2 regions of the Frigoribacterium sp. Leaf415 genome follow, and region 2 is predicted to be linked to the other one. Evidence: predicted binding sites of a transcription regulator. Region 2 holds the regulator's gene; the other holds the start of a gene.

Region 1 (15,387 bases), 620 kb from region 2:
CGGCGGCACCGCCCTGCTGACTCCCGTCTTCCGCCTGCTGGGGTCGTACGAACCCGTCTGGGCCGACGCCTGGATCTTCACGGGGTCGCTCCTCGCCACCTACGGCATGGCCAAGGGCTGGGTCGAGTTCTGGTTGATCTGGGTCGCGGTCGACCTCGTCGGCACTCCCCTGCTGTTCAGCGCCGGCTACTACGCGTCGGCGTTCATGTACGTCTTCTACGGCGCCTTCACGCTCGCGGGGTTCGTCGTCTGGGCTCGCACCCGGCGACAGAAGCCCAAGGTCGAGACGCTCTGGCCCGACCCGACGCTGCAACGTTGACCCCGGCCCGGCCCGGCCCGACCCGGCCACGCTGACCCCGACCGGAGGCGCGCTGGTTTGATGAGCGCATGCCCCTGCCCATCGAGAACTACGCACTGATCGGCGACCTGCACACCGGATGCCTCGTGGGCTCCGACGGCAGCATCGACTGGCTCTGCCTCCCCCGCTTCGACTCCGCCTCGACGTTCGGCGCCCTGCTCGGCGACCACGACGCCGGCCGGTGGCTCGTGGCCCCCTCCGACGCCGACGCCACCTCGACCCGGCGCTACGTGGACGACACCTTCGTGCTCGTCACCCGCTGGACGACGCCCACCGGCGTGGTCGAGGTCACCGACCTCATGCCCTACGGCGATCGGCGGGCCGACGTCGTCCGCCGGGTGACCGGCGTCTCGGGCACCGTCTCGATGCACGTCGACCTCGCGATCCGCTTCGGCTACGGCACGGCGGTCCCCTGGGTGCGGCAGGCCCCCGAGGGCGACGGCACCGCGCTCGTCGCCACGGCCGGGCCCGACGCCGTCGTCGTCCGTGGCCCCCGGCTCACGGCCACCGACCACACGCACGAGGCCACGTTCGACGTCCCCGCCGGCGAGACGGTCGACCTCAGCCTCACCTGGTACCCGTCGCACCGCGAACCGCCGACCGCCGTGGACGTCTCCGCCCGCATCGACGAGACCGTCACCTGGTGGCAGGACTGGTCGTCACGGTCCTCGGCACCCGAGGTCTACACCCGCGAGGTGCACCGATCACTGCTGATCCTGCGGGCCCTGACCAACGAGGACACCGGAGGCATCGTCGCCGCCGCGACCACGAGCCTGCCCGAGCAGTTCGGCGGCTCGCGCAACTGGGACTACCGCTACGTGTGGCTGCGCGACGCGTCCATGACGCTCCAGGCGCTCATCCTGCACGGCTACGCGGAGGAGGCCGACCGGTGGCGCGGCTGGCTGCTGCGGGCCATCGCCGGAGACCCCGCGGACGTGCAGATCATGTACGGCCTGGCCGGCGAACGGTACCTCCACGAGAGCGAACTCGAGCAGCTGACCGGTTACGACGGCGCCTCGCCGGTGCGGATCGGGAACGCCGCGTACAAGCAGTACCAGGGCGACATCTTCGGCGAGGTGATGGTCGCCCTGCACGAGGCCCGGCTGCTCGGCGTCGAGGAGAGCGAGTACTCGTGGCCCCTGCAGCGTGCCCTCGTGCAGTACGTCGAGGACAACTGGACCCGGCCCGACAACGGCATCTGGGAGATCCGGGGCGAGCTGCAGCACTTCACGCACTCGCGGGTGATGATCTGGGCCGCCCTCGACCGTGCGATCCAGGGGGTCGAGCAGTTCGACCTCGACGGCCCGCTCGATCGCTGGCGAGGTCTGCGCGACGAGGTGCGCACCGAGATCGAGACCCGCGGCTGGAACGCCGACCGCGCCTCCTTCACCCAGCACTACGGCACGACCGAGGTCGACGCGTCCCTGCTGCAGCTGTCGCAGGTCGGCTTCGTCGCCGCCGACGACCCCCGCATGCTCGGCACCGTCGCCGCCATCGAGCACGACCTGCTGCAGGACGGCCTGCTCATGCGCTACCGCACCGAGAGCGGCGTCGACGGCCTCGACGGAGCCGAGAACCCCTTCCTGACCTGCTCGTTCTGGCTGGCCGAGCAGTACGCCGCCTCGGGACGCGTCGACGACGCCGTCACCCTGATGGACCGCCTGGTCGGCTACTGCAACGACGTCGGCATGCTCTCGGAGGAGATCGAGGTCGCCACGGGACGACACGTCGGCAACACCCCGCAGGCGCTCTCGCACCTGGCTCTCGTGCGCGCGGCGGACGCGATCTCGCGCGCGAAGGCCGCGACGACGGCGTAGGTGCCCGACACGGCGACGGCCGCCCTGCTCTGACGAGCGGGGCGGCCGTGGACGGTGAGGCGGAGGATCAGGCGGGCCAGTCCTTCGGGCCGGTCGAACCGGCGGCGTAGGTGTCGAGGGGCACCTGGTCGGCCTTCCAGGCCTCGATCACGGGGGCGACGATCGCCCAGCAGCGCTCGGCCACGTCGCCGCGGATCGAGAGCGTCGGGTCGTCGTGGAAGATGCCGCTCAGCACCTCGCCGTAGGGCGTGAGCTCGGGCTTGCCCAGGGTGACCGACATCGTCGACTTCTCGAGGTCGAAGGGGTTGCCGGAGCCGTTGGTCGTGACGCCGAGCTCCATCGTCTCGGGGCTGATCTCGATGCGCAGCGTGTCGGGCGTCGACGAGCCGTTGAGGCCCTCGGGCAGCGCCGGGACCGGCTTGAAGGTGATGAGCACCTCTTTGCGGATCTTGGTCATGCCCTTGCCCGAGCGCAGGATGAACGGGACGCCGGCCCAGCGACGGGTCTTGACCTCGAACTCGACCTCGGCGAGGGTCTCGGTCTGGCGGTCGTTGTCGACGCCGTCCTCGTCGGCGTACGCGGGGACGTCCTTGCCGTCGATGGTGCCGGCCGCGTACTGGGCACGTCGGCTCGAGGCGACCGGGTCGGCGTCCTTGACCCACGTGGCCCGCAGGACGCGAGCGATCTCGCTGCGCAGCTCGACCGAGTCGATGCTCGACGGGGCGTCCATCGCGATGACGGCGAGCACCTGCAGCAGGTGGCTCTGGATCATGTCGATCAGCGCGCCGGCCTTGTCGTAGTACTGGGCGCGACCCTCGAGGCCGAGGACCTCGTCGTAGAAGATCTCGACCTTCTCGATGTTCTCGCTGTTCCAGACCGGCTCGAACAGGCGGTTGGCGAAGCGCAGGCCGATCATGTTGAGGACCGTGGCACGACCGAGGAAGTGGTCGGTGCGGTGGATGCGCTCTTCGGGGACGATCTTGAGCAGCTCGGCGTTCAGCTCGCGAGCGCTCTCTTCGTCCGAGCCGAACGGCTTCTCGAGGGCGAGACGCAGACCGTCGGGCAGGTCGATCTCGGCGAGCGCCTGGATCACCTTGGTGCTGATCGCGGGCGGCAGGGCGAAGTACATCACCGGGGTGCCCTCGCTGGCCTCGAACAGGGCCTTCAGGTGCTCGACCGTGGTCGGGTCGCCCTGGATGTAGCGGCTCGACGCCAGCGTCTTCTTGGCGAGGTCGCTGCCGGCGTCGCCGTTGAAGGCGGTCTTGACGACGTCGCCCCATTCTTCGGGGCTGCGCTCGCTGCGGCCGGTGCCGATGAGCTGGACGTCGACGCCGCGGTCGCTCTTGAGCAGGCTCGCGAGGCCGGGGAGCAGCAGACGCTCGGTGAGGTCTCCGCTGGCTCCGAGGATGATGAGGGTGGTGGTGTCTGTCACAGTGCAGCTTTCATGGGAGGGCGGCGATCGTGTCGTCGCTGGTCGATCAGGCGGCGGGGGTTCTCGGGGCCACGGGAGTCAACGCACAGGGGGGACGGGCATTCCCGTCGACCGCCCCGGCCGCGGAGGGCGCGGGTCGCGTCTCGGCGCCGGTGCCCGGTCAACCGTACTGCTCCCCGGGGGTGAGCGCCGTATCGGGGTCAGCGGGCGGGGTCGGCGTCGCCGTCCTGAACGGTGTCGTGCGGGGCGGTGTCGCGGGGCGCGCTGTCGTCGTCGACCGGCCCCGTGCTGTCGGTGCCGCCCACCCGACCGCCGGTGTCGTCGTCGTCGGCCGCGCGCGCCTCCTCGGCGGCGTCGTCCTCGGGGCGGGGTGCCGTGGTGTCGTCGGGGTCGAGCGCGGCGATGATGCGCCCGAGCGAGACGGCGATGGAGACGCCGCCGCTCGTGTCGGTGGTCGGGCGGTCGCGGTGGCGGTCGACGGCGTCCCAGAGGTCGGCGACGCGGCGCCGGGCGTCGGTGAACGCGTCGACGTCCTCGGCACCGTGGCGCCGGATCACGGTGGCGACGCCGTGCACGGCGTGGGCGACGTCGGGCGCGAGGTCGTCGGGCATGCCGATCTGGCGGCCGATCCGACGGCCGAGGATGCCCGAGACCTCGGCGACGTCCTGGAGGTGGAACGAGACGCGCTCGTACGTGGCGAGGTCGGCGTACTCCTGCCCGAGGTCGCGGCGGCGGAGCATCCACCGCGGGTTCAGGTGCCGGGACTCGTCGGCGTACGCGACGGTCTCGCGCACGCGGCGGAGGGTGCTCGGCAGGACGCCCACGCGACGCTCCCACTCGTCGCCCTCGAGGGGCCAGGGCGTCTCGAAGACGCCGGCGATCTCGTCGGCCCGGTCGGCGAGCGAGTCCTTGACCCGGGTGAGGCGCGCCTCGGCCCGCGAGGCGTACAGCGGCGGCACGAGCACCAGGTTGACCACGACGCCGACGACGACGCCGACCCCGATCTGGACGATGTAGCCCAGCGAGTACGCCTCGGCGTTCGCGCCGCCGAGCAGCAGGACGAAGAGCCCGGCCGTCAGCACCCAGTCACGACCGGCACCGAGCCAGCGGATGCCCGCCACGAGCACGCCGACCCCGACGACGAGTGCCACGGCGAGCACCCCGGGCTGGCCGTCCTGCAGCGCGAAGACCGCCGTGGCGAGGCCGATGCCGACGACCAGGCCGAGCAGCACCTGGAACCCCTGACGCAGCGAGCTCTTGATCGTCGGGTACATCGCGATCACGGCGCCGAGCGGCGCGTAGTAGGGGTAGTCGGCCGCGACGCCGGGCACCCGCGGCGCGATCCAGTAGGCGAGGGCCGCGGCGAGCGCCGTCTTCACGGCGAGCAGGAGGCGCGGCTGGGCCAGGAGGACACGGGTCCAGTGGGTCGCGGTGCGGGCGTCGCGACGCAGGGCGGCCCGGCGATCGGGCGGGGTGGGGCGTCGATCGGGTGGGGTGGAGCGTCGATCGGGCATGCCCCGATGATGACAGGCCGCGGGAGGCCACGGGTGGGCCCGGCGGTGGGACGGCACGATCGGAGCGACGTACACTGGTCGAACACCTGTTCGAACGACCCGGCCGGGGGTTCAGCAGCCCGAGGTACCGACCATGAGCTTCACCCACCTGCGCGTCGCGTCGGCGTTCAGCGCCCACCACGGCACGGCGCACCCGAAGGCGCTCGTCGACGCCGCCGTCGCGGCGGGTGCCGACGCGGCGGCGATCACCGACCGTGACGGGCTGTACGGGGCGATCCGGCACGTCGGGGCCTGCCGGACGGCGGGCGTCGACCCGATCGTCGGGGTCGAGCTGGGCTGCCGGGACGACCGCGAGGGGGTCGTGGGCGGTGGTGCGGACGGCGGGGGTCCCGACGGAGCCGGCGGGGGTCCCGACGGAGCCGGCGGGGTCGACCGCATCGTGGTGCTGGCGCACGGGGCGCGGGGCGGCGGGCCGGCGAAGGCGGGGTGGGCGGCGCTGTGTCGGCTGATCAGCGCGTCGCACGGTCGGGCCACCCGTCGTGCCAGCGGCAGTGCCAACAGCGTGGCGACCATCGCCCGGTCCCGGGTGCGGGGCTTCGTCCAGGGCGAGACCGAGCCGGCGGCGACCGTGCTGCTGGGGCCCGACTCCGACGTGGGACGGCTGGTCCAGGCGGGGCGACACACCGAGGCCGCGGCGTCACTCGCCGACTGGGCGGCGACGCTGCCGGGCGGCGTGGTGGTCGAGGTGGTCTGCCATCTGACCGAGCCGGGTGAGAGCCGCAGCATCCGGCACGCGGCACGCATGCTCGAGCTCGCGGACCACGTCGGGGTGCCGGCCGTGCTCACGAACGCCGTGCGGTACCTCGATCCCGACGAGGCCGTCACGGCCGACGTGCTCGACTCCGCCGGCCACCTGGCCGCGCTCGGCTCGTTCCGGCCGCAGCCGAACGCCCAGGCGTACCTCAAGGGCCCCGCCGACATGCGCCGGCTGGCCCGTCTGGTGAGCGACGCCTCGTCGTTGCCCCGCAGCGCCGGCGACGAGATGCTCGCCGCGACCGAGCGCCTGGCCGACCGGTGCCGCCTCGACCCCGTCGCCGACCTCGGCTGGGGCCGCCCGAAGGTGCCCGAGCTCAGTGCGATCGGCGTCGACGGCGACCCCGACCAGGCGCTGTTCCGGCAGGCCCAGGCCGGTGTCACCGAACGCTTCGGCGACGCCGACCGGGCCCTGCGCGACAAGGTCGAAGACCGCATGCGCTACGAGCTCGGCATCATCACCGGGTTCGGCTTCGCCGGGTACTTCCTCACCGTGGCCGACGTCTCGGCGCTGATGCGCGACCTGCGGGTGCGCAACGCGGCGCGGGGTTCCGGTGCCGGCAGCCTCGTCACCTACCTGCTGCGCATCTCGAACGTCGACCCGATCGAGCACGACCTGCTGTTCGAGAGGTTCCTCGGCAACAAGCGCGAGACCCTGCCCGACATCGACATCGACGTCGAGGCGGCCCGGCGGCACGAGGTCTACCGGGCGATCTTCGACCGGTACGGCAGCAACCGGGTCACGCTCATGTCGATGCAGTCGACGTACCGCGGGCGCGGTGCGGTGCGTGACGCCGGTCTCGCACTGGGGCTCGACGACGAGCAGATCGACCTCGTGGCCAAGAACGTCTGGCGGTCGAACGCCCGCGACCTGCGCACCGCGATGGCCGAGAAACCCGAAATGCGCGAGATCGCCGAGCTGGCCCGCAGCAACGACCAGATCGACCTGCTCGTCGACCTCAGCGAACGGCTCGACCGTCTGCCCCGACACATCTCGATGCACCCGTGCGGGGTGATCCTCGGCGACTCCGACCTGCTCAGCACGACCCCCGTCCAGCCGAGCGGCATCGGCCTGCCGATGAGCCAGTTCGACAAGTACGACATGAACGACGCCGGCCTGCTCAAGCTCGACGTCCTCGGCGTCCGCATGCAGAGCTCGCTCGCCTACGCCCTCGACGAGATCGAGCGCGTGAACGGCCCGCGTGCCGCCCTGGCCGGTGCCCTGCCGGTCGACGTGCCCTACGTGAACCGTCAGGGTCGCATCGAGCTCGACGAGATCCCCCACGACGACGAACCCACCTTCGAGGCGATCCGCACCACGCACACGCTCGGCATGTTCCAGATCGAGAGCCCCGGGCAGCGCGAGCTGATCGGCAAGATGCAGCCCGACCGCTACGAAGACCTGATCGCCGACATCTCGCTGTTCCGCCCCGGCCCGATGAAGGGCAACATGATCGCGCCGTTCCTCGACACCAAGCACGGGTTCCAGCAGCCCGACTACCTGCACCCGAGCTTCGCGTCGTTCCTCGACGACAGCTACGGGGTGGTCATCTACCACGAGCACGTGCTGCGCATCCTCGAGGCGACGATGCAGGTGTCGCTCGCCGAGGCCGACGAGATCCGACGGCACATGGGCAAGGGCGACGACGACGCGCTCGAGGCCACCTTCCGCGAGCGCACCCGGGGCAACCTCGACCCCGCGACCGGGCGGCGACGCTTCGACGACGCCGCGGTCGACCGGATCTGGGCCGCGCTCAAGGGGTTCGGGTCGTTCGGTTTCTGCAAGGCCCACGGGGCCGCGTTCGCCCTGCCGACCTACCAGAGCGCCTGGCTGAAGACCCACTACCCGGCCGAGTTCCTGGCCGGCATCCTCACCCACGATCCCGGCATGTACCCGAAACGGCTGCTGCTGACCGAGGCGCGACGCATGGGCGTCCCCGTGCTGCCGCTCGACGTCAACGCCTCGACCGACGTCTACCGGGTCGAGCGCCTGCGACCGCCGGCGACCCCGATCGCGCCGACCCGCGTGGGCGACCTCGGGCTGCGGCTGTCGCTCGCCGACGTGCACGGAATCAGCGACGCCGAGCTGGCCCGGGTGGTCGTGAACCGTCCCTACGACTCGATCACCGACTTCTGGCAGCGGGCGACGCCGTCCCGGTCGCTGTTCGAGCGCCTGGCGCAGGTCGGAGCACTCGACTCGGTCGCCGGGCCCGGCCGCACCCGCGGCGACGTCCTGGCCCGGGTGCGGGCGCTCACCGGCCGGTCGTCGCGCCCCAAGGCGACCGACGTCGAGAACCAGCTCGACTTCTCGATCGACGACTCCGACACGGTGCCGACCGGCACGCCCGACGTCGACGCCCGGCAGCGGGTCGCCGACGAGCTCGACATCCTGTCGATGGAGGTCAGCGAGCACGTGATCGAGAGCTACCGGCCCATGCTCGACGACCTGGGCGTGGTGCGCGCCGCCGACCTGCGCGACCACTGGAACGGCACGACCGTGCTCGTGGCGGGCATCCGCATCGCGACCCAGACCCCGCCGATGCGCAGCGGCAAGCGCGTGGTCTTCATCAGCCTCGACGACGGGAGCGGCTGCTCCGACTCCACCTTCTTCGAGGAGGCGCAGGCCCGCGCCGGCTCCCTGCTGTTCGGCACGCAGCTGATGGTGATCCAGGGGCGCACGCGTCGCACCGGCGAGCGCGGCATCTCGCTCGAGGCCGAGAACGCGTGGGACCTCAAGGCGATGTGGCGCGACTGGAACGCGACCCGCGCCTCCTCGTCCCTGGCCGTCGGCAATTCCTGACCCCTGTCGCCACCCCGCCCGCCGGGCCCACCGATCGCCCGCACGCGTCGCAGCAGCCAGGAATTGCCGACGCCGCGTGCGTAGGGTGGCGCCATGAGCGATCAGCAGGCCAAGGGAAGCTACGTCGAGCCGGGCCAGGAGTACACCCGCGACACCAACTACATCGAGGACCGCATCACCCGCGACGCCGTCGACGGTTGGCCGGTCGAGTCCGGCCGCTACCGCCTCGTGGCCGCCCGGGCGTGCCCGTGGGCGAACCGCAGCGTCATCTCGCGACGCCTGCTGGGGCTCGAGGACGCGATCTCGCTCGGCCTGCCCGGCCCCACGCACGACGCCCGCAGCTGGACCTTCGACCTCGACCCCGACGGTCGTGACCCCGTCCTCGGCATCGAGCGCCTCCAAGAGGCGTTCTTCGCCCGCACCCCCGACTACCCGCGCGGCATCACCGTGCCGGCGGTCGTCGACGTGCCGAGCGGCAAGGTCGTCACGAACGACTTCCCGCAGATCACGCTCGACTTCGCGACCGAGTGGACAGAGTTCCACCGCGAGGGCGCCCCCGACCTCTACCCCGAGGCCCTGCGCGGCGAGATCGACGAGGTGAACGCCGTGGTCTTCCGCGACGTGAACAACGGCGTCTACCGTGCCGGTTTCGCGGGGTCGCAGAAGAGCTACGAGCGGGCCTACCGCACCCTGTTCCAGCGCCTCGACTGGTTGTCCGAGCGTCTCGCCGGGCAGCGGTACCTGGTCGGTGACACCATCACCGAGGCCGACATCCGACTGTTCACGACGCTCGCCCGGTTCGACGCGGTCTACCACGGGCACTTCAAGTGCAACCGGAACAAGCTGGCCGAGATGCCGGTGCTCTGGGCCTACGCCCGTGACCTGTTCCAGACCCCCGGGTTCGGCGACACGATCGACTTCGACCAGATCAAGGCGCACTACTACGTCGTGCACTCCGACATCAACCCGACGGGCATCGTCCCGGTCGGGCCGGACGCCTCGGGCTGGCTCACCGAGCACGGGCGCGAGCAGCTCGGCGGCCGTCCGTTCGGCGACGGGACTCCCCCGGCACCGCCTCGTGCGGGCGAAGAGGTGCCGCCGCTCGTCGCGGCCTGAGGCGCCGCCGCATGCTCGATCCCTCCGACCGGTTGCGCGTCACACGCGACGAGGCGCAGGCGCTGGCCGCGCGACTGCTCGGAGACATGGAGGCGGTGGCCACGGCCCGCGAGGGAGCCAACGTCGACGACGAGCACGACCCCGAGGGATCGACGATCGCCTACGAGCGATCGCAGCTCGACGCCGTCCGACGGTCGGCCCTCGATCGTGCCGCCGATGCCGAGGCCGCCCTGGCCCGGCTCGCCCACGGCACCTTCGGCCGCTGCGAGCGCTGCTCGGCGCGGATCGGCGAAGCCCGGCTCGAGGCGCGACCCACCGCCCGGCTCTGCATCGACTGCGCGAGCTGACCCGCGCCTCCTGCCGTCGACGCCTTTCCTGCCGCGAACGGCGCGTCCCGCCGCGAACGGCGCGTCCTGCCGCGAACGGCGCGTCCTGCCGTCGCCGGGGCGTCAGCCCCAGATCCGCGCGATCTGCTCGTCGAGGAAGGTCTCGAACCAGGCGTCGCGATCGGTGACGACGTTGGTGAGGTGCCCGAAGAGTTCGAAGCTGAGGTGCCCGTAGAGGGAGGTCCAGGCGGTGATGCCCGCGGCCAGCACACCGGGGGCGACCGATGCCCCCAGACCCTGGGCGAGCTGCGCGAACTCGTCGGCCAGGCCGGCCCGCACCGGCATCGCCCGCAGCGAGGCTCCGCTAGCCGCCGCGTCGTCGACCGCCCCGAGCAACAGCAGACCCACCGCGATCGCCGGTTCGACGGTGTCGACCGGGGCCGCGTACCCGGGGACGGGCGACCCGTAGAGCAGTGCGTAGCGGTGCGGGTCGGCGATCGCCCAGCGGCGGGTCGCGCGGGCCGTGGCACGGAACCGCTCCTGGTGGTCGGCGCGGTCGACCGCCTGCTCGGCCTGTCGGGCGGCCTCGGCGAGGTCGACGTAGGCGTCGGTGATCAGGCGGGTCAGCAGGGCGTCGCGGCTCGGGAAGTACCGGTAGATCGCCGACGAGGCCATGCCCAGGTCGCGCGCGACGGCGCGCACCGACAGGGCGGCCGCGCCCACCTCGGCCAACTGCCGGTGGGCCGAGGCGAGGGCGCGTTCGACGATCTCGGTCCGTGCCCGCTCGCGGACGCCGCCGGTGGGCCGGGCGCGGTCGCCGTCCCCTGCGTTCGTGGTCATGCCCCGATCTTGTAGCCCGAGAGCACGGGACACAAATGAGAGCACTGCTCTTGCGCATGGAACGCCTTCACCGTACAGTGATATGCGAGAGCACCGCTCTCGTCAGCCGTCCCCAGGAGGACCCATGCCCACCCATCTCGTCGTCGGAGCCGGAGCCATCGGCACCCCCCTCGTCCGCCGCCTCGCCGAGCGCGGCGACACCGTGCGCGTCGCCACCCGCCGCGGCACCGAGGTCGCCGGTGCCGCCGCGCTCACGCTCGACGCGAAGGACGCCGCCGCCCTGACGAGCGCGGCCGACGGCGCCGACACGATCGTCGTCTGCTCGAACCCGCCCTACCCCGCCTGGGGCACGGAGTGGCCGGCCCTCACCACGGCCCTGATCGAGACGGCCGCCACCACGGGGGCGGGCATCGTGCTGATGGGGAACCTCTACGGCCACGGGCCGGTGTCCGAGCCGATGACCGAGCACACGCCCCTCGCCTCCACCGAGAAGAAGGGCAGGGTGCGCGCCGACAGCTGGCAACGCCTCCTGGCCGCGGCCGACCGGGGCGTCCGGGCCGTCGAGGTGCGCGCGAGCGACTACTTCGGGCCGGGCGCCGGGCGGAATGCCCACCTCGGCAGCGACTTCTTCGGCCCGCTCGTCGCGGGCCGCACCGCCCACGCGGTCGGCGACGTGACCCAGCCGCACGCCTGGGCGTACCTGCCCGACGTCGTCTCGACCCTCGTGGCGGCGATCGACCACGACGAGTGGGGTCGCGCCTGGCTCACACCGCACGCCACCCACGCCTCCCGGGTCGAGATCGCCGAGGAGGCGCGGCGCCGGTACGGCCTGACCGGTCGCGTCCGACCGTGGAACCCGCTGCTGTGGGCCGGCCTGACCCGCACGGTGCCGTTCCTCCGCGAGGTGAGGGCGATGCAGTACCAGTTCGACTCGCCCTTCGTCGTGGACTCGTCCGAGAGCGAACGCCTGCTCGGCATCGAACCGACCCCGTGGCCCGAGGCGCTGGACGCGACGATCGGGGCCACCCGCGACGCCACGCGTCGGTAAGTCCTGCCTCCTGTCGCCCGCGGTGACGGACAGCCCGGGTACACGGGGGGCGCCTCGCGCCGCCGCGACGGCACGCAGGATTTGCCGACGGTTCGACCGGTCCCGTGAGGTCACAGCAGACCCCCACGCGGCGCCCTTCCCCGGGGCCGCGCGCCGTCGTACGCTGACAGCACCCCGGCGACGACGCCGCACGACGGCCGCCTCGCCCCGATCGACGACGATTGGTGCTCGATGCCCCTGACCGCGAGCCGTCCGCCCCGCGACGTCGGGCCGCAGCGCCGGGTGGTGCGCGAGTCGTGGGACCGCGCCTCCCGACGCCGGCTCGATCCCGACGGCCTGCCCCGGCTCGAGCTGCCCGAGGACGACCTCGACGACCGGCGCCGCGACCACCCGTTGGCACCGGCCCTCCCCGTGGTGCGCCGTCTGCTGGTGGACGACGTCTCTGGCTCGGGACTGCTCGTCGCGATCGGCGACGAGCACGGGCGCCTGCTCTGGGTCGAGGGCGACCACACGGCCCGCCGCCGCGCCGAGGACATGCTCTTCGTCGCCGGCGCCGGCTGGTCGGAGGCGCGGGTCGGCACCTCGGCCCCGGGCACGGCCCTCGTGCTCGACCGGGGCGTGCAGATCCGTGGTGACGAACACTGGAACCACCGCGTGCGGGCCTGGAGCTGCACGGCCGTGCCGGTCCACGACCCCGTCGACGGGCGCCTGATCGGCGTCGTCGACATCACGGGCGACGAGCGGGCGGCCGGCTCGCTGACGCTGCCCCTGGTCACGGCGACGGTCGCGGCCGTGGAGGCGCATCTCGCACTCCTGGGGTTCGCCGCGGTCGGTCGCGCCCCGACCCGCACCGCGCGGCACCCGGTCCGCCCCGGGCCCGACTCCCCCGCCGGCCTGACGACCCTCGGTCGCGACGAGGCGGTCCTCACGGTCGGGGACGGCCGGATCGCGCTGGGTGCGCGGCACTCCGAGATCATGGCCCTGCTCGCCCACCGCCCCGCCGGCTACACCGCCCACGAGCTGGCCGACGCGGTCTACGGCGACGTCGACGCGGTGTCCACCCTGCGGCCCGAGATGGTCCGCCTCCGCCACGTCGTCGAGGCCCTCGACCCGACGCTGGTCCCCTTGTCGCGCCCGTACCGACTGCCCCGCCCGGTGACGCTCGACCTCGACACGCTCGTCGGGCTCGTCGACCGCGGCGCCCACCGCGCGGCTGTGCGGGCCGACACGGGCCCGGCCCTCCCCTCGTCCACGGCACCCGGCGTCGTCGCCCTCCGGGCCGAGGTCGCCGCGACCGTCCGGGACGCGCTCCTCACCGGAGGCTCGATCGACACCCTGCTGTCGTACTCCGAGTCGACCACGGGCCGCGACGACGTCCGCGTCCTGCTCGAGCTGCTGCGTCGACTGCCCCCGGGATCGCCCCGACGGACGCACCTCGTCACGCACCTCGAGGCCCTCGAGAACCGGGACTGACGCGCCCTCGCGCCCCGCGCCTCCGGAACCCCACAGCCCTGGAACCCCGCACCTCCGGTTCACCTAGGCCCCGGAACCCGGCGGCCGCGCCCGCCCGCGGGCCGTGACGCGCAACCCGATGCAACCTCCCCCGACGTAGCCTGCCGCCACCGGCGGGCGACCCCCGCCGCCGACCCGACACCGTCGTCGAAAGGGACCGTCATGACCGTCACCACTCCTCCGAACACCTACGCCGCCCCGGGACAGCCCGACGCGAAGGTGGTCTTCAAGTCCCGCTACGACCACTTCATCGGCGGCGAGTACGTGGCCCCGGCGAGCGGGCAGTACTTCGAGAACCCGAGCCCCGTGAACGGCAAGGTCTTCACCGAGGTCGCCCGGGGCAACGCGGCCGACGTCGACCGGGCCGTCGAAGCCGCGTGGCGGGCCTTCGACTCGTGGAAGAAGACCACGATCGCCCAGCGCGCGCTGATCCTCAACAGGATCGCCGACGTCATGGAGGCGAACCTCGAGATGCTCGCCGTCGCCGAGACCTGGGACAACGGCAAGCCGATCCGCGAGGCCCTCGCCGCGGACGTGCCGCTCGCGATCGACCACTTCCGCTACTTCGCCGGGGCCATCCGGGCGCAAGAAGGGTCCACCGGTGAGATCGACGCCGACACCGTCGCCTACCACTTCCACGAACCGCTCGGCGTGGTCGGTCAGATCATCCCGTGGAACTTCCCGCTGCTGATGGCCGTGTGGAAGCTCGCTCCCGCCCTCGCCGCCGGCAACTGCGTCGTCCTGAAGCCGGCCGAGCAGACCCCCGCGTCCATCCACGTCTTCATGGACCTCATCAAGGACCTCCTGCCCGCCGGCGTCCTCAACATCGTCAACGGCTTCGGCGTCGAGGCCGGCGCTCCCTTGGCGAGCCACCCGAACATCCGCAAGATCGCGTTCACGGGCGAGACCACGACCGGGCGCCTGATCATGCAGATGGCCAGCGAGAACCTGATCCCGGTCACGCTCGAGCTCGGCGGCAAGAGCCCGAACGTCTTCTTCGCCGACGTCGCCGACGAACGCGACGACTTCTACGACAAGGCGCTCGAGGGCTTCTCGTTCTTCAACCTCAACTCGGGCGAGGTCTGCACCTGCCCGAGCCGGGCGCTCGTGCAGCAGTCGATCTACGACCAGTTCACCGCCGACGGCGTCGAGCGTGTCAAGAAGGTGAAGCAGGGCAACCCGCTCTCGATGGACACGATGATCGGCGCCCAGGCGTCGAACGACCAGCTCGAGAAGATCCTCAGCTACATGGACATCGGCAAGCAGGAAGGCGCGAAGCTTCTGCTCGGCGGCGACCGTGCCGACCTCGGCGGCGACCTGACCGAGGGCTACTACGTCAACCCGACGATCTTCGAGGGCCGCAACTCGATGCGCATCTTCCAGGAGGAGATCTTCGGCCCCGTCCTGTCCCTGACGAGCTTCAGCGACTACGACGACGCCATCAAGATCGCCAACGACACCCTCTACGGCCTCGGCGCCGGGGTCTGGAGCCGCAACGGCGCGCAGCTCTACCGGGCCGGCCGCGACATCCAGGCCGGTCGCGTCTGGTCGAACACGTACCACCAGTACCCGGCCGGGGCGGCGTTCGGCGGATACAAGCAGTCCGGCATCGGTCGCGAGAACCACAAGATGATGCTCGACCACTACCAGCAGACGAAGAACCTGCTGGTCAGCTACGCGGACGGTCCGATGGGCTTCTTCTGATGACGCCCGAGCAGACGGCCGCTGCGCCGCCGGCATCAGCAGCGTCAGGCGAGGAGGCGCGGGTCGGCGAGGTCACGCCGGCCCCCGCCTCCGGGGCGGTCGCCTCC
Region 2 (15,387 bases):
GTGCGATCCCCGGGCTCGAGCGGGTGCGGTTCACCAGCCCGCACCCGGCGTCCTTCACCGACGACGTGATCGCCGCGATGGCCGAGACGCCTGCCGTCATGCCGCAGTTGCACATGCCCCTGCAGTCGGGTTCCGACCGCGTGCTGAGGGCCATGCGGCGCAGCTACCGCAGCGAGAAGTTCCTCGGCATCATCGACCGTGTGCGGGTGGCCATGCCCGACGCCGCGATCAGCACCGACATCATCGTCGGATTCCCGGGTGAGACCGAGGAGGACTTCGCCGAGACCCTCAGGGTCGTCGAGCGGTCCCGGTTCGCCTCGGCATTCACCTTCCAGTACTCCGTGCGCCCCGGGACGCCGGCGGGCGAGATGGCCGACCAGATCCCGAAGGCCGTCGTGCAAGAACGGTTCGAGCGGCTGACCGCTCTGCAGGACCGCATCTCGGCCGAAGAGAACCGTCGTCAGGTCGGCCGGACCGTCGACGTCCTCGTGGCCACCGACGAGGGACGGAAAGACGCCTCCACCCACCGTCTCTCGGGGCGTGCGGAAGACAGCCGTCTCGTCCACTTCGAGGTGCCGCCGGGTCGGGCCGTTCCGCGCCCCGGCGACGTCGTCAGCGTGCGCGTCACCGACGCCGCAGCGTTCTACCTGCTGGCCGATGCGGTCGACGGGCCCGGGTCCCTCTTCGAGGTCCGTCGCACGCGCGCGGGCGACGCCTGGGATGCCGCGCAGGCCGCCTCGTGCGGGGTGCCGTCCGCCGGTGACGCGACCCGCGCCTCCTCGGCTCGGCCGGCGAGGGTGAGCCTCGGGCTCCCCACGCTTCGGGTGGCGACCACACCGATCTACAGCACGACCGACGACCTCCGCTGACGTGCTGGTCGCGATCGTCGGGGCGACCGGCACGGGCAAGTCGGCGTTCTCACTCGACCTCGCCGAGGCGCTGGCAGCCCGGGGCGAGGCCGTCGAGATCGTCAACGCGGACGCCATGCAGCTCTACCGCGGCATGGACGTCGGCACGGCGAAACTGCCCGCCGCCGAACGACGAGGCGTCCCGCACCATCTCCTCGACGTCCTCGACGTCACCGACGAGGCGAGCGTCGAGTGGTACCAGCGCGAGGCTCGAGCCCTGATCGACGGCATCGTGGCCCGTGGGGCGGTGGCGGTCCTCGTCGGCGGGTCCGGCCTCTACGTCTCGAGCGTGTTGTTCGACTTCCGGTTCCCCGGCACCGACCCGGTGATCCGGCGTCGATACGAGGCGATCGCCGACGAGCGGGGGCCCGGGGCTCTGTACGACCTGTTGAGTCAGCGTGATCCGGTGTCGGCCGCCTCGATCGGTCGTTCCAACGCTCGGCGTCTCGTCCGGGCACTCGAGGTGGGCGACCTCACCGGGCGCCCTCTCTCGGGAACCCTCCCCGAGAAGTCGTCGCCGTGGCGCCCGTCGAGCGTCTTCGGCGTCGCGGAAGAGCGCCCCGTGCTCGTCGAACGTCTCGACCGACGCGTCGACCGGATGTGGCGAGACGGTCTCGTCGACGAGGTCCGGGGTCTGCTTCCCCTCGGGCTCGAGCGAGGGGTGACGGCGGGCCGGGCGATCGGCTACGCGCAGGCCGTCGCCCAGATCCGGGGTGAACTCGCCGAGACCGAGGCGATCGAGGCCACGGCGGCCCTCACGCGTCGCTACGCTCGCCGTCAGGCGAGCTGGTTCCGCCGGTACGACGACGTCGAGTGGTCTCGCTCGGGCGACGCCCAGGCCGTCGACCGGGCCGTGGCTAGACTCCTCGGGTGACCACCACGCTGCAGTTCACCAAGGGTCAGGGCACCGGCAACGACTTCGTCCTGTTCACCGATCCCGACGCAGGCACCGACCTGACGCCCGCCATGATCCGGGCCCTGGCCGACAGGCGGTTCGGGGTGGGCGGCGACGGTGTCATCCGTGCGGTCCGTACAGCGGCGCTCTCCACCGAGGCGGCCCTGCTCGAGGCCGAGCCGCGCGCCGAGTGGTTCATGGACTACCACAACGCCGACGGCAGTCCAGCCGAGATGTGTGGCAACGGCATCCGCGTCTTCGCGCGCTATCTCCTCGAGCGGGGGCTGGTCCAGCTGGGCGAGGACGACGTGCTCGTCGTCGGCACGCGGGCCGGCGCTCGTGAGGTGCGTCGCGACGGCACGGGTTTCCGCGTCGATCTGGGGCCCTGGCGACTCGGCGACGACGATCCGGTCGTCCGGGCGCGCGAACTGCACGCCGCCCGTCCGGGCCTGCCGATCTCGGTCGGCAACCCCCACGTGGTGGTGGCCCTCGCCGGTGACGACGAACTGGACGGCCTCGACCTGACCTACGTGCCGATCATCGACCCGGCTCCGGCCGGCGGGGCGAACGTCGAGTTCGTGGTTCCCGCGGATCCGCTCGTGGTCGACGGGCTCGGGCGCATCCGCATGCGGGTCCACGAGCGCGGCAGCGGCGAGACGCTCTCGTGCGGCACCGGTGCGGCAGCGGCAGCCCTGGCCACGCGGTACTGGGCTGGGGCCTCGGCACCCGAGGGCTGGTTGGTCGACGTTCCCGGCGGGGTCGTGGGCGTCTCGATCAGCCACCACGACGACGGCGAGCACGTCTCGCTCAGCGGGCCGGCCGAACTCGTCTTCACCGGCGCGCTCGACCTCTGAGGTCGACCGGGGCGACGTCGAGGCCCGCCCAGCGCCTCCGGTCAGTCGGGGTCGATGAGGCGCTCGGCGCGCAAGATCCGGTACCCCTTGCTGGTGGAGGCGCGGGTCACGTCCACGACGCCGGCCATGGTCTCGTTCATCCAGCGCTGCAGGGAGTCGGCCCCCAGGTTCTTCTGCACGACCAGCCAGGCGTCCGATCCCACGTCGAGTCGGGGGAGCCACCGTTCGAGCAGGGAGTGCAGCTCCGCCTTGCCGACCCGGATCGGCGGATTCGACCAGATCGTCGCGAAGCGCAGGTCGGCGGGAACATCGTCGGGGGTCACGGCGTTGACGTTCTCGAGGCCGCTCGACCGTGCGTTCGCGCGCACGAGGTCGAGCACTCTCTCGTTCACGTCGACGGCCCAGACCGTCGCGTCGGGTGACGACAACGCGAGGCTCAGTGTGATGGGGCCCCAACCGCATCCGACGTCCAGCAGATGGCCCGCCCTCGGCGGCGTCGGCGTGCCCGCAAGCAGCACCGAGGTGCCCGGGTCGACGCGGCCCGGGCTGAACACCCCCGCGGCCGTGGTGAGCGTCAACTCACGTCCCGCGAGGACGACGTCGATCGTCCTGGGCTTGGCCGCGCTGCCGGGCTGGGGTGAGAAGTAGTGCTCGCTGGCCATGCTCGCCAACCTACCGAACATCCGCAGGGGCGTCGTTCCCTGCTCTCCGCACACCGAAAGGGTTAGTATCACCCCGATGACAGACCACACCACGACACCGCTCGACTCCGAGCGGAACGACCAGCCCGACGACGTCGTCGCGCGCGTCCTCGATCGTGCGGCCCAGAGGGCCTCCGGCTACACCGTCTTCTCTCCGGCCCAGGCCATCCAGACCCGCTCGCTCCACGACGACGGCGGCTCCGACGGCGACCAGTCGGAGCGCGACGACCGCCAGGCCCTGCGCCGCGTCGCGGGCCTCTCGACCGAACTGCAGGACGTCACCGAGGTCGAGTACCGCCAACTGCGCCTCGAGAACGTCGTCCTCATCGGCGTGTACTCGCAGGGTTCGATGTCCGACGCCGAGAACTCCCTGCGTGAGCTCGCCGCCCTCGCCGAGACGGCGGGTGCCGTCGTCCTCGACGGGCTGCTGCAGAGACGACCGAATCCCGACCCGAGCACCTACCTGGGCAAGGGCAAAGCCGAAGAGCTCCGGGGGACGGTCGCAGCCCTCGGTGCCGACACCGTGATCGCCGACACCGAGCTGGCCCCCAGCCAGCGGCGCGCCCTCGAAGACGTCGTCAAGGTGAAGGTCATCGACCGCACCGCCGTGATCCTCGACATCTTCAGCCAGCACGCCAAGAGCCGCGAGGGCAAGGCGCAGGTCGAACTGGCCCAGCTCGAGTACCTGCTGCCGCGCCTCCGCGGTTGGGGCGACTCGATGTCGCGCCAAGCCGGTGGGCAAGTCGGAGGCGCGGGTGCCGGAATGGGCAGCCGCGGGCCCGGTGAGACCAAGATCGAGCTCGACCGGCGCCGCATCCACACCCGCATGGCCCGGCTCCGCAAACAGATCAAAGAGATGAAGCCGGCCCGCGACGCCAAGCGGGCCAACCGCGACCGCAACGAGGTGCCCACGGTCGCCATCGCGGGCTACACCAACGCGGGCAAGTCCAGCCTGCTCAACCGGCTCACCAGCGCGGGCGTCCTGGTCGAGAACGCGTTGTTCGCCACCCTCGACGCGACGGTCCGCAAGAGCGTGACGACGGACGGCCGTCCCTTCACGTACGCGGACACCGTCGGATTCGTGCGCAACCTGCCTCACCAGCTGGTCGAGGCGTTCCGGTCGACGCTCGAAGAGGTCGAGGCGTCCGACGTGATCGTGCACGTCGTCGACGGGTCGCACCCCGACCCTGCAGCCCAGCTCGCGACCGTCCGCGACGTCATCGCCGAGGTCGACGGTCGTGACATCGCCGAGATCGTCGTCTTCAACAAGAGCGACCTCGTCGACGACGACCAGCGTCTCGTCCTGCTCGGGCTCGAACCGACGGCGGTCTTCGTCTCGGCTCGGACGGGCGAGGGCATCGACGAGCTCCTCGCCCGCATCGCGGCCGTGTTGCCGGAGCCCGAGATCGAACTCGACCTGCTGGTGCCGTACGACCGCGGCGACGTGGTCTCGCACCTACACGACTCCGGACGCATCGTCAGCACCGACTACGAAGAAGAGGGCACCCGGGTCCACGCCCGGGTGTACCCGAGTGACGTCGCCGGGCTCACGCCCTATGTCGCACCCGTGGGCGTCGGCCGCTGACGCCGAGTCCCGGATCGTCATACGACGAAGCGCCGACCACCTCGAGGTGGTCGGCGCTTCGTCGTGTGCCGGGTGGCGCGTGAGTCGGGGGTGCGCCTGTCAGACCGACCGCAGGACGGCGACGACCTTGCCGACGATCTGGGCGTGGTCGCCGACGATGGGCTCGAAGGCGCTGTTGCGGGGAAGCAACCAGGTGTGGCCGTCTCGCTGGCGGAACACCTTGACGGTCGCCTCGTCGTCGAGCATGGCCGCGACGATGTCACCGTTCTCGGCGTCCTGCTGCTGCCGCACGACGACCCAGTCCCCGTCGCAGATGGCCGCGTCGATCATCGAGTCGCCGACCACCCGCAACATGAACAGTTCGCCCTTGCCGACCAGTTGACGCGGCAGGGGCATCACGTCCTCGATCTGCTGCTCGGCTGTGATGGGGATGCCGGCGGCGATCCGTCCGACCATGGGGACGTGAGCCGTGTCGCCGTCGTCACTCGTCGTGAAGACGGTCGCCGGGGGAGTCGCCGGCGCCGTGGCGTCCACGAGGACCTCGAGGGCTCGGGGTCGGTTGGGGTCACGGCGGATCTTGCCGGCTAGTTCGAGCTGGTTGAGCTGGTGCGTGACGCTCGACAGGGACTTGAGGCCGACGGCGTCGCCGATCTCGCGCATGCTCGGCGGATACCCGCGGTGACCGATGCTCTCGGTGATCGCGGCGAGGATCGACGCTTGCTTCGCCGTCAACTCCTTGCGGGGGAGGACGCCGGGATCGAGCTGACGGGGGGCGTCGGGGGCCGCCTGCGGGGTGCGCTTCGGGTCGCTCATGGGTCTCCTGCCGTCGATGTCGGTGGTCCCTGTTTGACTCCTACCACCGATCGAAACCGTATCCGATCAGGCCGTGTCGACAAAACACATGTTCGAGTGTGTCGCGTTCTCGCTCCCCGATCCGCATCGATTCCGACCTGGATCAGCCATCACAGGGGTTGAAAGCGTCGGCAATCGAATGTATGTTCGGAACACGTCTTCGTGTCCGGCATTCCCGGCCGAGTGCCGGGCACGAACTCGTCCCCTGTCTTCCACGGTGAAAGGACCACCTCATGAGCGTCACCTCAGCATCAGCAGTTGCGTCCCCCGTCGACTCGACCCGAGTCGTGCGCACGCGTCTGCGCATCACCCGACGGGGCCGTGCGGTCGTCGCCGCGCTCGTGGCGGTCCCGCTCGTCGTCGTGGCAGGCGCGCTCGTCCTCAACGGAGGCGGCGCGGTGGCGTCCGACACGACGGGTCGCACCGAGTTCCAGCACGTGACCGTCGACGGCGGCGAGACGCTCTGGCAGGTCGCGTCTGAGATCGACCCCGATGCCGATCCCCGCGACGTCATCGCCGACCTCGTCTCGCTCAACAACCTTCCTAGCGCCGAGGTCTCCGCCGGTCAGAGCCTCGCCGTCCCCGCTCAGTACGCCCGCTGAAGCGCCGTCGCCGACGAGGCGGGCGATCCGGCCCGTCGGCGTCGTGTCTGCGCGATGGTGACCGAGCCGACACCCCGTCGGCCCACCCGTACGATGGTGGGGTGTCCTTCAGTCTCGACGACCTGCCCATCCGTGACGACCTCCGGGGACTGACGCCGTACGGCGCTCCCCAGAAGAAGGTCCCGGTCGCTCTCAACGTCAACGAGAACACGCATCCCATTCCCGAAGACGTCGCTCGCGACATCGTCGAGTCGGTGGCCCGGGCGGTCCTCGACGTCAACCGGTACCCCGATCGCGAGTTCACGACGTTGCGTGACTCGCTCGCGGCTTACCTCGGGCACGGTCTCACCCGAGACAACATCTGGGCGGCGAACGGCTCCAACGAGGTCATCCAGCAGCTCCTCCAGGCCTTCGGCGGCCCGGGCCGCTCCGTCCTGGGGTTTCCTCCCACCTACTCGATGCACTCGATCATCGCCACGGGCACCGGCAGTCGGTGGGTCGAGGGTCGCCGTGACGAGGGGTTCCGCATCTCACCCGAGACCGCGGTCTCCGAGATCGAACGCACCCGTCCCGACATCGTCTTCTTCTGCGGGCCGAACAACCCCACGGGTACCCCCCTCGATCTCGCCACGATCGAGGCTGCCTACGACGCCACGGACGGCATCGTCTTCGTCGACGAGGCCTACGCCGAGTTCATGCCCGCCGATCAGCCGACGGCACTGACCCTGCTGGCAGGCCGCGAGCGGCTGATCGTGTCCCGCACGATGAGCAAGGCGTTCGCGTTCGCCGGTGCCCGGGTCGGCTACCTGGCCGCGCACCCGGCCGTGGCCGACGCGATGCGTCTCGTGCGCCTCCCGTACCACCTCTCGTCCCTGACGCAGGCGGCGGCCGTCGCAGCGCTCTCGCACGCGAGCGAGATGCTCGCCATGGTCGACGACATCAAGGCCCAGCGTGATCGCATCGTGCACGACTTGACCGAACTCGGGTACGAGCCGTGGCCCACGTGGTCGAACTTCGTCCTCTTCGGCGGGGTCGACGACCCCACCGACGTCTTCGAGCGCCTGCTCGAGCGGGGTGTCATCGTCCGCAACCTCGGCATCCCGAACCACCTGAGGGTCAGTGCGGGCACCGAGGCCGAGACCACCGCGTTCCTCGAGGCGCTCCGCGACATTAGGCTCTCTTCGTGACCGACGTGACCGAGACGACCAGTGCCGCCCGTACCGCCTCCCTCTCGCGTGCCACGAGCGAGTCGAGCATCACGCTCGCCCTCGATCTCGACGGCTCAGGCCGATCGACGATCGACTCGTCGGTGCCCTTCTTCGACCACCTCCTGACGGCGCTCTCGAAGCACTCGTTGATCGACCTCGACGTCGCGGCGACGGGTGACACCCACATCGACGTGCACCACACGGTCGAAGACATCGGCATCACGTTCGGCACCGCTTTGAAGCAGGCGCTCGGCGACAAGTCCGGCATCTCGCGCTACGGCGACGCGCTCGTCCCGCTCGACGAGGCCCTCGTGCAGGCGGTCGTCGACGTGTCGGGGCGTCCGTACCTCGTGCACACGGGTGAGCCCGAGGGGTTCGAGTACCACCTCATCGGCGGGCACTTCACCGGCTCGATGGTCCGTCACGTCTTCGAGGCGATCACCTTCCACGCCGGCATCACCGTGCACGTCCGCGTGCTGGGCGGGCGAGATCCGCACCACATCGCCGAGGCCGAGTTCAAGGCGTTCGCCCGGGCGCTCCGTCAGGCCGTCCAGCCCGACCCGCGCGTCAGTGGCATCCCGTCGACGAAGGGTGCCCTGTGACGGGCGCCCGTCCCTCCGTCGTCGTCCTCGACTACGGCAGCGGCAACGTCCACTCGGCTGTCAAGGCACTCGAGCTCGCCGGCGCCGACGTCGAGCTGACCGCCGACCGTGCCCGGGTACAGGCGGCCGACGGCCTCTTCGTCCCCGGTGTCGGCGCGTTCTCGGCCGTCATGAGTCAGCTCGAGTCCGTGCGCGGTGGCGAGCTGATCGACCGGCGGCTGGCCGGCGGGCGTCCGGTCATGGGCATCTGCGTGGGCATGCAGGTCTTCTTCGAGGGCGGCGTCGAACGCGGCAACAGCACGGGTGGCCTCGGGGCGTGGCCCGGCGTGGTCGACGAGCTGAAGGCCGACGTGCTGCCGCACATGGGCTGGAACACCGTCGACGTGCCCGAGGGCAGCGTGCTGTTCGACGGAGTCGCCGACGAGCGGTTCTACTTCGTCCACTCGTACGCCGCGCAAGAGTGGTCGCTCGACGTGATCCGTCCCTTCACCGAGCCGCACGTGACCTGGGCCGACCACGGCGGCCGCTTCGTCGCCGCCGTCGAGAACGGCCCGCTCTGGGCGACGCAGTTCCACCCCGAGAAGTCGGGGCAGCCGGGCATCCGGTTGCTCTCGAACTGGCTCGGCACCCTCTGACCCCGACGCGACCGACCCGATCGCGCCTCCTGACCCTGCGGTGCCCCGGCACCGTGAGAGAGACGACATGAGCGAGTTCTGCACCACCCCCGCCCTGACCCTGTTCCCCGCCGTCGACGTGGCGGGCGGTCAGGCCGTGCGCCTGACCCAGGGTGAGGCCGGCAGCGAGACGAACTACGGCGACCCGGTCTCGGCAGCCGACGACTGGGCGAGCCAGGGCGCCGAATGGCTGCACCTGGTCGACCTCGACGCCGCCTTCGGGCGAGGTGACAACCGTGCCGTGATCAAGAAGGTCATCAAGCAGGTCAAGGGCGTCAACGTCGAGCTCAGCGGTGGCATCCGCGACGACAAGTCCCTCGAGGACGCGCTGAGCACCGGCGTGAAGCGCATCAACCTCGGCACGGCGGCCCTCGAGAACCCCGAATGGGCCGCCCACGTCATCGCCGAGTACGGCGAGGCGGTGGCCGTCGGGCTCGACGTCCGCGGCACGACGCTGGCGGCACGGGGCTGGACCGAAGAGGGCGGCGATCTCTGGACGGTCCTCGCGCGGCTGGAAGAGGCCGGTTGTGCGCGGTACGTCGTCACCGACGTGACGAAGGACGGCACGCTCCAGGGGCCCAACGTCGACCTGCTGCGGCAGGTGATGGAACACACCGACCGTCCGGTGATCGCGTCGGGCGGCATCTCGAGCCTCGACGACCTCGCGGCCCTGCGCGAGCTCGTGCCCCAGGGGCTCGAGGGCGCCATCGTCGGCAAGGCGCTCTACTCGGGGGCGTTCACGCTCGCCGCTGCCCTCGACGTCGCGTCGAACTGATGACGACCGTGCCGGACGAACCGGGGCACGCCCCCGACGATCCCGGCCACGGCGCCGACAGCGCCGGGCGGCCCTGGGCGGGACGCACCTTCGACCACCACGACACGGCCCACGCGGGCGACGACGGGTCCGCCGACCCGAGGCTGCTCGACGCCCTCCTCGGGTTCCGCGAGGGGCGGCTCGGCGAGAGCGAGGTCGTCGACGCCCTGCGTCCCGCTCGTCTGCTCGTGCCGCTGGTCGCGGTGGCGGGTGACGAGGGTCTCGACGACCACGGCCGCCGTGTCGACAAGACGCAGGAGCTCTCGATCGTCACGGTCTCGGGTCCGGACGGCCGCGACGTCTTGCCGGCCTTCACCTCGGTCGAGACCCTGACGCGCTGGCGTCCTGCGGCCCGACCGGTGCCGGTGGAGGCTCGGCGCGTGGCCCTCGCGGCCGCCTCGGAGTCGACCGACCGCATCGTGATCGACCCCGGATCGATCACCGAGTTCGGTCTGCGTCGTCCGGCCGTCTGGGCGGTCGCGCAAGACCTGCCGTGGGTGCCGAGTCACCACGACGAGGACGTCCTGCGTGCGTTCCTCGACGCGTCACGCGACGAGGAGGCGCTGGTCAGCCTGGTCGTCGCGCCCGGTTATCGAGACGCCCGGCTCGGTGCCCCCGAGATCGTCGTCCAGCTGGGCGTGACGTCCGGCCTCGACCGGGACGCCCTGCAGTCGTTGCTGCAGCGACTGCAGGCGGCCTGGGCCGCCGACCCGGTGATCGTCGACCGGGTCGACAGCATGGCGGTCAAGGTCGTACCGGGCTGAGGTGCCCGCCGCTCGAGCGGCCACGTCGTGCACGAGGTGCCGGCGGTGCTCGACGCGCTGTTCGGTCGACGGGGCCGGTGGTGTCCGACGTGCCGGTCAGTTGACGGGGCCGGTGTACTTCTCGCCGGGCCCCTGACCGATGGCGTCGGGGATGGCCGACGCCTCGCGGAAGGCGAGTTGCAGCGATCGCAAGCCGTCGCGCAGCGCGCGGGCGTGCTGGTCGCCGATCTCGGGAGCGCTGGCGGTCACGAGCCCGGCGAGCGAGGTGATGAGCTTGCGGGCCTCGTCGAGGTCGGTCTGTCGCTGCGGGTCGTCGGCCAGGCCGACCTTGACCGCGGCTGCGCTCATCAGGTGGACGCAGACCGTGTTGATCACCTCGACCGCGTTGACGTCCGCGATGTCGCGTGCGGCGTCGTCACCGAACCGCAGGTCGTCCTCGAACCGCGCCGTCGCGGGGGAGGATTCGGGCGACGTGGCCGGTGCCGGATCGCCGAAGCGGGCGTCGGGAATGGGTGCGTCGTCGGGGGAGTGGCTCACGAACTGATCCTCTGCTAAACTCGTCCAGGCTCGGAGCGTCTGCTCCGTGCGAAAGTGGAGATTCTCCCACCCGCGCTTGACCGTTAGACAAGGTTACCGGGTTGTTGGCACCCCGTTCGATCAGCACCACCGTCCCGCCTCGCTCCTCGTCAGAGGGGTGCAGCAGACGGCGATCGAGCAGCCAGGGTGCAGTGTGATGCGTTCCTAGATGACGCCCGCGCGAAACTCCTCTTTCTCTGGCGAGGCCGTCCGGCCCCGCCAGATGCAGAAGAAACGACAGAGGAGTTCCGCATCAGCGATCCCCGTACGAACGACCGTATCCGCGTCCCCGAGGTCCGCCTCGTCGGGCCCGCAGGTGAGCAGATCGGCGTCGTTCCCATCGCCATGGCCCTGCGTCTCGCCGCAGAGGCCGAGCTCGACCTGGTCGAGGTGGCCCCCAACTCGAAGCCTCCCGTGGCCAAGATCATGGATCACGGAAAGTTCAAGTACGAGGCTGCGCAGAAGGCGAAAGAAGCCCGTCGCAACCAGGCGAACACGATCCTCAAAGAGGTCCGTTTCCGCCTGAAGATCGACAAGCACGACTACGAGACGAAGCGCAAGCGCGCCGAGGGCTTCCTCCAGGGCGGCGACAAGGTCAAGGCCATGATCCTCTTCCGTGGCCGCGAGCAGTCGCGTCCCGACCAGGGTGTCCGCCTCCTCCAGCGCTTCGCCGAAGACGTCTCCGAGTGGGGCAGCGTCGAGTCGACGCCCACCATCGACGGCCGCAACATGGTCATGGTCATCGGCCCGCACAAGAACAAGTCCGAGGCCAAGGCCGAGGCAGAAGCTCGCAAGGCGGCCAACAAGCCGCCGAAGCACCCGACGTCCGACGAGGTCCCGGCCGATGCACCGGCCGACCGACCGACAGAAGAAAGTAAGTAAGACATGCCCAAGCAGAAGACCCACTCCGGCGCCAAGAAGCGCTTCAAGGTCACCGGTTCCGGCAAGATCATGAAGCAGCAGGCCGGCATGCGCCACAACCTCGAGGTGAAGAGCGCCAAGCGCAAGGCTCGCCTGAACCAGGACCAGGTGCTCGCGCCCGCTGACGCCAAGGTCGCCAAGAAGCTTCTCGGTCACTGACCGCTGACACGAACGTAGAGGAACAAGAAAATGGCAAGAGTCAAGAGAGCGGTCAACGCCGCCAAGAAGCGTCGCGTCATCCTCGAGCGTGCCGAGGGTTACCGCGGTCAGCGTTCGCGCCTGTACCGCAAGGCCAAAGAGCAGGTCACGCACTCGCTCGTCTACTCGTACCGTGACCGTCGTGCACGCAAGGGCGAGTTCCGCCGCCTGTGGATCCAGCGCATCAACGCCGCGTCGCGTGCGAACGGCCTGACCTACAACCGCCTCATCCAGGGTCTGTCCCTGGCCGGCGTCGAGGTCGACCGTCGCATCCTGGCCGAGCTGGCCGTCAACGAGCCCGCCACGTTCGCGTCGCTCGTCGCCACCGCCAAGGCCGCGCTGCCCGCCGACACCTCGGCCCCCAAGGTCGCCGCGTAGTCGCACCCGCACCACCCTCGAGGCCCGACGGCCCGACACCCACACCGGTGTCGCCGTCGGGTCTCGTTCGTCTGCGGCAGGCGTCCGTCCTCGTGCGGCATCATGGACGGGTGCCCCACGACTCCCTGCTCGACAATCCCCGTTCACCCCGAGTCCGGGCGGTGGCCAAGCTGTCGAAGCGCGACGCCCGCACCGAGACCCGCACGTTCCTGCTCGAGGGGCCGCAGTCGGTCGGTGAGGCCCTGGCCTTCCGGCCCGAGCTGATCGTCGAGCTCTTCGGCACCCCGACCGCGCTCGAGCGCTACCCCGAGGTGGCGGCCGCTGCCGACGCCGAGGGCATCGACGTCCAGTTCGTCACCGAACCGGTGCTCGAGGCCATGGCCGACACGGTCACGCCGCAGGGCATCGTCGCCGTCTGCCGACAGTTCCCCACGTCGGTGAAGGACGTCTTCGCTGCCGAGCCGAAGCTCATCGTGATCCTCGAAGAGGTCCGCGACCCCGGCAACGCCGGCACCATCATCCGGGCCGCGGACGCCGCGGGCGCCGACGCGGTCATCATGACCGGCCGCAGCGTCGACCTCTACAACCCCAAGGTCGTGCGGTCCACGACGGGTTCGCTGTTCCACGTACCGGTCGCCGTGGGCGTCGAGCTTCCGGCGATCGTCGACCGGTGCCGTGAGGTCGGCCTGCAGGTGCTCGCCGCCGACGTCAAGGGAGACGACCTGCTCGCCGCCCGCACCGAGGGCGTGCTCGCCGAGCCGACCGCCTGGCTCTTCGGCAACGAGGCCCGAGGCCTCACCGACGTGGACCTCGCGCGTGCCGACCGTGCCCTGGTGGTGCCCATCTACGGTCACGCCGAATCGATGAACCTCGCGACGGCGGCCTCGGTGTGCCTCTACGAGAGTGCCTTCGCCCACCGCAGCTAGCGCCTCCTCGTCCACCAGGAGGCGCGGGTCGGGTCCCCTGCGTACGTCGCGACCGAACGCGTCGTTTCGTTTTCATTAAGAATCGACTGTGAATTTGACCCCGACCTGGGGGTCTGTTTGTGTGGGCGCATGGAACCCCTCGTCGTGGTCGACCACGTCAACAAGCACTTCGGTGACCTGCACGTCCTGAAGGACATCACCACGACGGTGGGCAAGGGCGAGGTGGTCGTCGTCATCGGCCCGAGCGGTTCGGGCAAGTCGACCCTCTGCCGGGCGATCAACCGCCTCGAGACCATCGACGACGGCGTCATCACGATCGACGGCACGCGTCTGCCCGAAGAGGGTGCGGCGCTCGCCCGTCTGCGTGCCGACGTCGGCATGGTGTTCCAGAGCTTCAACCTGTTCTCGCACAAGACGATCCTCGAGAACGTCATGCTGGGCCAGCTCAAGGTGCGCAAGCGCAGCAAGGCCAAGGCCCGTGAGCGGGCGATGCAGCTGCTCGAGCGCGTCGGTGTCGCGAACCAGGCCGACAAGATGCCGTCGCAGCTCTCGGGCGGGCAGCAGCAGCGCGTCGCGATCGCCCGGGCGCTGGCGATGGACCCCAAGGTGATGCTCCTCGACGAGCCCACCAGCGCGCTCGACCCCGAGATGATCACCGAGGTCCTCGACGTCATGGTGCAGCTCGCGAAAGACGGCATGACGATGATCGTCGTCACCCACGAGATGGGGTTCGCCCGCAAGGCCGCCGACCGCGTCGTCTTCATGGCCGACGGTCAGATCGTCGAAGAGGCGACGCCCGAGCAGTTCTTCACCGACCCGCAGTCGACCCGTGCCCAGGACTTCCTCGCGAAGATCCTGACGCACTGAGCGGGCGCGGCCGAGTCCGCGCCCGCCACCCGGCACCCGAACCGCCGGCCCACGACACCCGATCGCCGCCCGGCGTCCGGGTCACCCAGCAAGGAGATCAGAATGCGACTCAGCAAGGGATTCGTCGCCGTAGCCGCAGCAGCCGCCGTGGTCCTCGGCCTCACGGCCTGCACCGACTCGTCGGCCCCGGCCGTCGACGTCGAGACGCCGGCCGACTTCGCCGAAGGCAGCACCATGGCCCGCCTCGCCGACGCCGGTGAGATCACCATCGGCACCAAGTTCGACCAGCCGCTGTTCGGCCTGGCCAACCCCGACGGCGTGCCCGAGGGGTTCGACGCCGAGATCGGCAAGCTCGTCGCCGCGAAGCTCGGCATCGAGGCCGACAAGATCACGTGGGTCGAGACCGTCTCGGCCAACCGCGAGCCGTTCATCCAGAACGGTCAGGTGGACCTCGTCATCGCGACCTACACGATCAACGACGATCGCAAGAAGGTCGTCTCGTTCGCCGGCCCGTACTACACGGCCGGTCAAGACCTGCTCGTGCTCGACGGCAACCCCGAGGGCATCGAGTCCGCCGACGACCTGGCCGGCAAGAAGGTCTGCACCGTCAGCGGCTCGACCAGCGAGAAGAACGTGGCCGAGTACACCACCGACATCCTCGCCACCGACACGTACTCGAACTGCCTCGAGCCCCTGCGCACCGGTGCGGTCTCGGCCGTGACGACCGACAACGTGATCCTGGCCGGCCTCGCCGACCAGAACGAGGGCGAGTTCGAGGTCGTGGGCGAGCCCTTCACCGAAGAGCCCTACGGCATCGGTCTGGCGCTCGACGACACCGACTTCCGCACGTTCGTCAACGACACGTTGCAGGAGGCCGAGGACGACGGCACCTGGGACGAGCTGTGGGAGAAGACCGCGGGCAAGGTGCTCGACACCCCGACGCCGCCCACGATCGACCGCTACTGACACCGCGCGGGCACCCGGGGCGACCAGCCCCGGGTGCCCGTGTCCTGCCCCGACCGAAGGACCCCGTTGAACCCCTTGGACGTCATCCCCGGCTTC

Evidence for each region. Region 2 encodes LexA, which represses DNA repair genes until DNA is damaged. Its sites were predicted from a motif close to TCGAACANNTGTTCGA; they were not measured.
Region 1: ASG28_RS04095 (DNA polymerase III subunit alpha) is a predicted target of LexA. The motif match lies at 5,200-5,215, and genes of this name have one in related genera.

What each region holds. Positions count from the first base shown of each region.
Region 1 covers NZ_LMQR01000001.1:875,962-891,348, reverse strand. The annotation lists gene pnuC (nicotinamide riboside transporter PnuC) at 1-319, shown strand, start outside; gene ASG28_RS04110 (glycoside hydrolase family 15 protein) at 388-2,175, shown strand; gene ASG28_RS04105 (glucose-6-phosphate dehydrogenase) at 2,243-3,607, opposite strand; gene ASG28_RS04100 (FUSC family protein) at 3,808-5,121, opposite strand; gene ASG28_RS04095 (DNA polymerase III subunit alpha) at 5,255-8,734, shown strand; gene ASG28_RS04090 (glutathione S-transferase family protein) at 8,828-9,850, shown strand; gene ASG28_RS04085 (TraR/DksA family transcriptional regulator) at 9,862-10,197, shown strand; gene ASG28_RS04080 (TetR/AcrR family transcriptional regulator) at 10,300-11,016, opposite strand; gene ASG28_RS04075 (NAD-dependent epimerase/dehydratase family protein) at 11,141-12,064, shown strand; gene ASG28_RS04070 (GAF domain-containing protein) at 12,296-13,537, shown strand; gene exaC (acetaldehyde dehydrogenase ExaC) at 13,739-15,280, shown strand; gene ASG28_RS04060 (DUF779 domain-containing protein) at 15,280-15,387, shown strand, end outside.
Region 2 covers NZ_LMQR01000001.1:1,500,295-1,515,681, reverse strand. The annotation lists gene miaB (tRNA (N6-isopentenyl adenosine(37)-C2)-methylthiotransferase MiaB) at 1-869, shown strand, start outside; gene miaA (tRNA (adenosine(37)-N6)-dimethylallyltransferase MiaA) at 871-1,782, shown strand; gene dapF (diaminopimelate epimerase) at 1,779-2,657, shown strand; gene ASG28_RS06935 (class I SAM-dependent methyltransferase) at 2,699-3,319, opposite strand; gene hflX (GTPase HflX) at 3,396-4,943, shown strand; gene lexA (transcriptional repressor LexA) at 5,043-5,756, opposite strand; gene ASG28_RS06920 (LysM peptidoglycan-binding domain-containing protein) at 6,029-6,397, shown strand; gene ASG28_RS06915 (histidinol-phosphate transaminase) at 6,499-7,584, shown strand; gene hisB (imidazoleglycerol-phosphate dehydratase HisB) at 7,590-8,207, shown strand; gene hisH (imidazole glycerol phosphate synthase subunit HisH) at 8,204-8,842, shown strand; gene priA (bifunctional 1-(5-phosphoribosyl)-5-((5-phosphoribosylamino)methylideneamino)imidazole-4-carboxamide isomerase/phosphoribosylanthranilate isomerase PriA) at 8,910-9,656, shown strand; gene ASG28_RS06895 (SseB family protein) at 9,656-10,459, shown strand; gene ASG28_RS06890 (DUF1844 domain-containing protein) at 10,556-10,888, opposite strand; gene infC (translation initiation factor IF-3) at 11,288-11,917, shown strand; gene rpmI (50S ribosomal protein L35) at 11,921-12,115, shown strand; gene rplT (50S ribosomal protein L20) at 12,146-12,532, shown strand; gene ASG28_RS06870 (TrmH family RNA methyltransferase) at 12,658-13,458, shown strand; gene ASG28_RS06865 (amino acid ABC transporter ATP-binding protein) at 13,588-14,325, shown strand; gene ASG28_RS06860 (glutamate ABC transporter substrate-binding protein) at 14,428-15,291, shown strand; gene ASG28_RS06855 (amino acid ABC transporter permease) at 15,367-15,387, shown strand, end outside.